DNA from 2 places in the Solibacillus sp. FSL W7-1464 genome. Region 2 is predicted to be linked to the other one. Evidence: riboswitches for the same ligand, from Rfam matches in the RefSeq annotation. Region 2 holds a riboswitch; the other holds the start of a gene.
The links. Region 2 has a riboswitch for glycine ahead of gcvT (glycine cleavage system aminomethyltransferase GcvT). Riboswitches for the same ligand answer to the same signal wherever they lie in the genome.

Region 1: another riboswitch for glycine. It lies ahead of MKZ25_RS08040 (amino acid permease); the one in region 2 lies ahead of gcvT (glycine cleavage system aminomethyltransferase GcvT).

The regions. Positions count from the first base shown of each region.
Region 1 covers NZ_JBBORC010000001.1:1,666,526-1,669,959, forward strand. Annotated here, with positions in the region: gene MKZ25_RS08035 (dehydrogenase) at 117-659, shown strand; glycine riboswitch at 981-1,060, shown strand; gene MKZ25_RS08040 (amino acid permease) at 1,319-2,656, shown strand; gene MKZ25_RS08045 (MFS transporter) at 3,134-3,434, opposite strand, start outside.
Region 2 covers NZ_JBBORC010000001.1:2,406,277-2,409,710, forward strand. Annotated here, with positions in the region: gene gcvPA (aminomethyl-transferring glycine dehydrogenase subunit GcvPA) at 1-762, opposite strand, end outside; gene gcvT (glycine cleavage system aminomethyltransferase GcvT) at 785-1,894, opposite strand; glycine riboswitch at 2,171-2,263, opposite strand; gene MKZ25_RS11900 (shikimate kinase) at 2,390-2,902, opposite strand; gene comGF (competence type IV pilus minor pilin ComGF) at 3,212-3,434, opposite strand, start outside.

The sequences.
Region 1 (3,434 bases), 740 kb from region 2:
TTATTTAACGTTCTCACGTAAGTTTAAATTAACCAATATTAACAAATATAATGAGGGGAATTTCGTAACTTTTTGACTTTTTATACGACTAATCAGGAAAGAGATGAGGTGATTGAATGAAGAAATGGTTAAGTTACGCGTTGGTCGTGGGGATGGTTTTGCTCCTTACAGCATGTAATACAAAAGAAGATGAAAATGAATCATCATCCGAACCAACCGAACCGGTGCAGGAAAAGAATGATGAAAATAAAGTAGATTATGAATTACTGCTTCATTTAGATACGATACCTCCTGAGGTCGGTACGAGTATTTCAATCGTGCAGGATGAAAAGCTGTATACGACTTGGGCCGATATTTTTGGTTTTGAATCGGTTCCATCTGTCGATTTTGAAACAGAGGAAGTACTGTTTGTCACAGGGTATTCGGATGGCTGTGGAAGAGAAATTGAAAAAATCGAAAAAGACGGGGATACGTTAGTCATTACGTTAAACTATCCGGAAGATCTTCGCAGCGAAGAAGACATCGCCTGCACAGAAATTGCTTTGGACAATACGTATGTTGTTAAAATGAAAAAAACCAATACAACAAAAGGTAAGCTGATCGATATCAATCGAACAATCTATGAAGAAGATAAAACGGTTCAGGAAAAATTGCAGTAAACGAATACAGTAATACGAGGGGCTACCAATTCCTCTATACAAATATTACACTGAAAATATTGAATTTTCGGTGTAATATTTTTTTGGTCATGAATTTTCTGCAAGAAGAAAACATTATGTTGGGAATAAGGTTAAATTGCTATTTACATAATAACTGGCTTCGATTATCTATTGTAAGACCCTAAAAAAATTGGTAGTATGAATTATCGTACAATAATAGTATTGAACGCGAACTATAGGAAACTGGAAGATGCCAGGGACCTATAGGCAACTAATTGCATACATATCAAGCGTAGATCGTCGTGGATAAAACTACTGGCGGGAGCAGTTTCTGGAGAGAGCGCGATAATTCGCGTCGCCGAAGGGTTCACAATCTCAGGCAAAAGGACAGAAGAGTAATGAGAGACGCTTTTCTTTAGCATTATGTATTTGTAAAACATGCATTGTTTAATGAAAAGCCCTCGATAGATGTCGCAGATTTTTTAGAAATCTGGACGCGATTTTACAGAGGTGAAATCGATTATTCTTAGACACAGGGACTGGCATATTATCAGTCCCTGTTTTAATTCCAGAAAAATTTACTTGATGGACCGCGATGAAGTACCTATTATTTTGCGCTGTGTATACAGACAAAATACTTATCCTTTGGAGGAATCGTTTTGGAACAACAAGAATTAAAGCGCGACCTGAAAAATCGCCACGTTCAGTTAATAGCGATTGGAGGAACAATCGGAACGGGGTTGTTTTTAGGGTCAGGTAAAGCGATCTCACTTGCAGGACCTTCTATTATCTTTGCATACTTAATCGTTGGAATTGCACTATTTTTCGTCATGCGTGCACTTGGCGAATTGCTTTTATCAAAAGGCGGCTATGCATCATTTACCGAGTTCGCCACTGAATACTTAGGGGATTGGGCAGGCTATATTACCGGCTGGACTTACTGGTTCTGCTGGATTATGACGGCAATGGCAGATATTATAGCTGTCGGCATGTACACGCAGTACTGGTTCGACATCCCGCAGTGGGTACCGGCTATCGCATGTTTAGTTGTTTTGCTTATTTTGAATTTATTGACGGTCAAACTGTTCGGGGAGCTGGAATTTTGGTTTGCGTTAATTAAAATCATCACTATTGTTGCGTTGATTGCGATTGGCATTGTATTGTTGATCATTGGTTTTGAAACTGATACAGGCAAAGTGGCTGTATCGAATTTATGGGAGCATGGCGGATTATTCCCGAATGGTGCATTTGGATTTTTAATGGCGTTCCAAATGGTTGTCTTTGCATTCGTCGGGGTTGAGTTAGTAGGGGTAGCTGCTGCTGAAACGGCAAACCCGCAAAAGAATATCCCATCTGCGATCAATAAAATTCCTGTGCGTATACTGCTGTTTTATGTAGGGGCATTATTCGTCATTTTAACAATCAATCCTTGGGATACATTAAGCGCAGCAAGCTCGCCATTCGTTCAGGTTTTCGCATTGGTAGGAATACCGATTGCAGCAGGTTTAATTAACTTTGTTGTGCTGACATCAGCTGCTTCTGCAGGAAATAGCGGGATGTTCTCAACAAGCCGTATGCTGTTCAGTTTAAGTAATAATAAGCAAGCACCGAAAGCTTACGGTAAATTAAACAAAAATGCGGTGCCGCAAAATGGTCTTTTATTTTCTGCAGTCGTGGTTTCGATTGGAGCATTGCTAAGCTATTTCATGCCGGACGATGCCTTCAGTATCGTGACAACAATTAGTGCGATTTGTTTTATTTGGGTTTGGAGCATTATTCTGATTTCGCATATTATCTATAAAAAGCGTCATCCGGAATTACATAAATCTTCAACTTTCAAAGCACCTTTAACACCATTGGTCAACTATTTAATATTGGCATTCTTCTTGTTTTTACTAGTCGTTATGGCAATTTCCGAGTCTACGAGAACTGCACTGCTGTTAACACCGCTATGGTTTATCGCGCTGTTTGTTCTTTATAAGATTAGAAAGAAATAAATAGTCTAAAAAAGCATTTTTCTTTTAGAAAGATGCTTTTTTTCATTGTAAAATTGATTTCCATTCCGGGGGCGGATTTTATTAGAACAATAGGGTGGTTTATTAGAAGAATTTTAAGTGATATTAGAAGAACCGGGCTGGATATTAGAAAATCCTTAAATTTGAGGCCGTGTAGAAACGTTATAGCCGGTATAATGGGCGAGAAGAAGCCGTGTCTGGATTTTATTAGAACATTTGAGCGGGTTATTAGAAATTCGAGGCAGGATATTAGAAGAAGTACATACTTTATTCGAACATCCGGGACACATATTAGAACAACCCGCATTTATATTAGAAGATCGGCAATATATTAGAACAAATAAACTTATATTAGAACTTCTGTGGATATATTAGAAAATCCGGCCTCTCTCCGCTGCACAATAGTTCAACTCGAAGCAATAGGTTTTTTACAGCAGTAGCAAATCGTTTCGTACGCAATCAAGTAAGCTCCTCCTTTGTAAACAATGATTTGTTGTTCAACAGATGGAAATAGACGATACATGCAATGACAACTCCGATCAAAGCGAAGATGCTTGTTGTCAGCTGAATCGTGTAGATTTCCGCCAAAAAACCGATAATCAATGTCAGGATAATCTGCATCACACTTTCAATCAGCCCAAGAGAACTGCCGAACCGTCCCATAATTTCTGTCGGGATTGTCTGCTGATAAAAGGTCGCGTAGCCCGCATTGCTGAATGCCATGAACAGCCCGAGCAATATAAAAGCAGCGACCGCAATT
Region 2 (3,434 bases):
TTTTCCTGGTGGTGTTAAAATGCCAAGAGCTAACGGGTTTGCGGATACGATAAATAATCCTTTTGCATCATGTGTAATATCAGCTAGCGGCTGTAGGTTTTCAACTTGACCAAAGAAGTTCGGATATTGAACGATAACGCCGGCTGTTTGATCGTCGATTAAGCCTTTTAGTGCTTCGATGTCTGTCACACCGTCTTTTGTAGGAATTGTAACGACTTCAATTGATTGTCCTGTCGCATACATTTTCACAACATCTTGATATTCCGGATGTACAGCTCCTGAAACGAGTAATTTACCACGACGTGTATGACCTGCAGCAAGCATACCTGCTTCTGCCAAAGCCGTACCACCATCGTACATAGAAGAGTTAGCAATATCCATGCCTGTCAGTTCCGCAATCATCGTTTGGAATTCAAAAATCGCTTGAAGTTCACCTTGAGAAATTTCCGGCTGGTATGGTGTGTACGCAGTATAGAACTCTGAACGTGAAATAACATGATCGACAATAACCGGTTTATAGTGATTGTATACACCTGCACCTAAAAATGAAATATTGCTTGCTGTATCTTTATTTTTTGCAGCAAGTTGTGCCAGCTCTTTCATTAAAGCAGCTTCAGACTTTGCAGGTTTAATATTGTAGCTCCCTTGGAAGCGGACTTTTTCAGGAATATCCTCGAAAAGTTCATCAATTGTCGCAACTCCGATACGGTCTAACATTTCTTGTTTATCTTGTTCCGTCATTGGTAAATAACGATGTTTCATTGTTAACCCTCTTTTCAAAAGTTTATTTTGCACGCTTATAAAATGGTGTTTCTACCACAACTGCTTTAGCTCTATTTTTTCGAACTTCAATTTCTAACTCAGTTCCGATTTCAGTGAATTTTGCGTCAATTAAAGCTAGGCCGATATTGCGCTTTGTCATTGGTGACTGTGTTCCTGTTGTTACAAAGCCAATTTCTTCGCCATCTTTAAATACTTTATAGCCGTGACGAGGAATACCTTTATCAATCATTTCGATGCCTACTGATTTACGAGTCAGGCCATTTTCTTTTTGGTCGATTAGTGCTTGCTGCCCGATAAACTGCGGCTCTTTCGCCAATTTCACTGCAAAACCAATCCCAGCTTCCAGTGGTGAAATTTCTTTTGAAATCTCCTGACCATATAAGGGTAAGCAAGCTTCAAAGCGAAGTGTATCACGTGCTCCTAAACCGGCAGCTACTACACCTTTGTCTTTTCCTGCTTCCAGAATTCTGTTCCAAAGTTCGACAATCGCTGCTGGTGCACCGTAAATTTCAAATCCGTCTTCTCCTGTATAGCCTGAGCGGGAAACAAGAACCGAATGACCGCCTACATCCACATTGTCCTGGAATTTAAAGTATTTAATTGCCGTTAAGTCTGTTGCTGTTAATGTTTGCAGAACTTCCTGAGATAAAGGACCTTGTAAGGCGATTTGGGCATAGTCATCTGACACATTCGTCACTTTGACATCCCCTTCGACATGCTGCTGCAACCATTCAAAATCCTTTTCAATGTTCGCTGCATTAACACAAAGTAAATAGCGGTTATCTTCCAAACGGTATGTCAGTAAATCGTCAACAACACCGCCGTCTTCATAGCAAAGTGCACTATATTGTGCGCCGCCAACTGCAATTTTCGAAATATCATTGGAAAGCATCTTTTGTAAATATACAAGCGCATCCGGACCTTCTACGATAATTTCCCCCATATGGGATACATCAAAAAGTCCTGCGCGATTACGTACCGCATCATGTTCATCTTTGATCGAAGAAAATTGTACAGGCAACTCCCAGCCGCCAAAATCAACTGTTTTCCCACCATACTTTGCATATTCGTCAAAAAGTGGTGTGCGCTTTAGCTTTAATTCATTTGTCATGTTCATTTCCTCCTTTAATTATGTATGTTCGTATTGCCTTGCAAAGGGGGAAACAACATTACACCTAGAAAGGTATAAAATCTATCTTTTTATTAGAATCATCAGAATATTAAAAGCCGATTTCTCCACAAAAAAAAGACAGACGAATCCCCTTTACCGAGATTCTCTGTCCTTGCACCTGAAAGTTACACCTAAATTTGATCCACTATCACAATTTAGGCTTTCCCCGTTGGTGGCTGTTCGCAACATTTGCTATTACAGCACTCTCCAGAGTTGCGTCCGATACGAGTCTTTTTGCCTGAGAGATTCATAGCGTGGCTATTTGCTCCTTCGGCGACGTGACATCACGTTCTCTCCCCGTACCATCATCCGCGTTAGCTTATTTACTTCATGTTATTGCTCTTCTTAGCAATATCCTAACATTGAATGTAATGCAAACGCAATCTTTTTTTAATTTTATTCAAAATACGAACATTAAACACAATTATATAGCAATTATTCGCCTTTAAGACGTTTTACTTGAAAGCCGATGTACTCAACAATTTGTCTTAATGTTCTCCCGGCTGTCAGTACTTGTATATGGCCAGCTAGTCGATAATTCTTTCTGCGTTGGTGATACAGGTTTTCCAATTCTTGCTCCGTTGATGATTGAACAATGGGACGGTTTTTGTCATTCCGAATCCGCATATAAATATCTTCAAATTTTGCATCCAGAAAAAATACAAGCCCTGTCCGGCGCATAATTTTCCGGTTTTCTTCATTCACGGCAACCCCACCGCCTGTTGCGATAATGCATGCTTCATCACGAAAATTCTTTAAAAATTCCGTCTCGATTTTTCGGAAGTGTGCTTCACCGTATTTCTCGAAAATTTCAGGAATTGTCATACCCTGCTGTCGAACAATTTCGTGATCCATATCGTAATACGGCATTTTCAAGAAAAAACTTAAACGTCTTCCAATCGCACTTTTTCCGCACCCCATAAATCCTACTAAATAAATTTTACGCATGCTGTTCACCTTCTTCTATTACGGACTACTTAATCAATTACGCCTCTACCTGTTCTTTCGTTTCTATTTTGCGATTTGATCAAAAATATTTTTAGGTCAAACAAAATCGCATAATGCGACATTTTTTCGACTTTGCAAAAAGAAGTCGAACTTTAAGGTAAATTTAGTATATTTATCGTAGCACGAACGTAAATAGATTCCAATGAATTATATACTTTTATTTGCGCAAAATATGCATTTGTATAGAAAACAGCAGCTCCGGAAACTATGAACAATAAAAATACAGCAAGCAAAAATAATGCACCTTTCTCATTTTGGAGACAATGGTAATACGAGGTCTCTTTCGCGCCTTGTTCCATTTTTCATCACTACCCTCATCTTCAATTCATTTTCATCAACCGCCAGCTCCCATTCCTCAACAAAAGGAAGCATGATCTCATTCCCCCCTTTATTCGATCTTTTACGCAAATGCTCTTCCGATTTATCAAAGACAAACAACCTCTCCTCGGGGTCATTTAAGATTTCCAGTTGC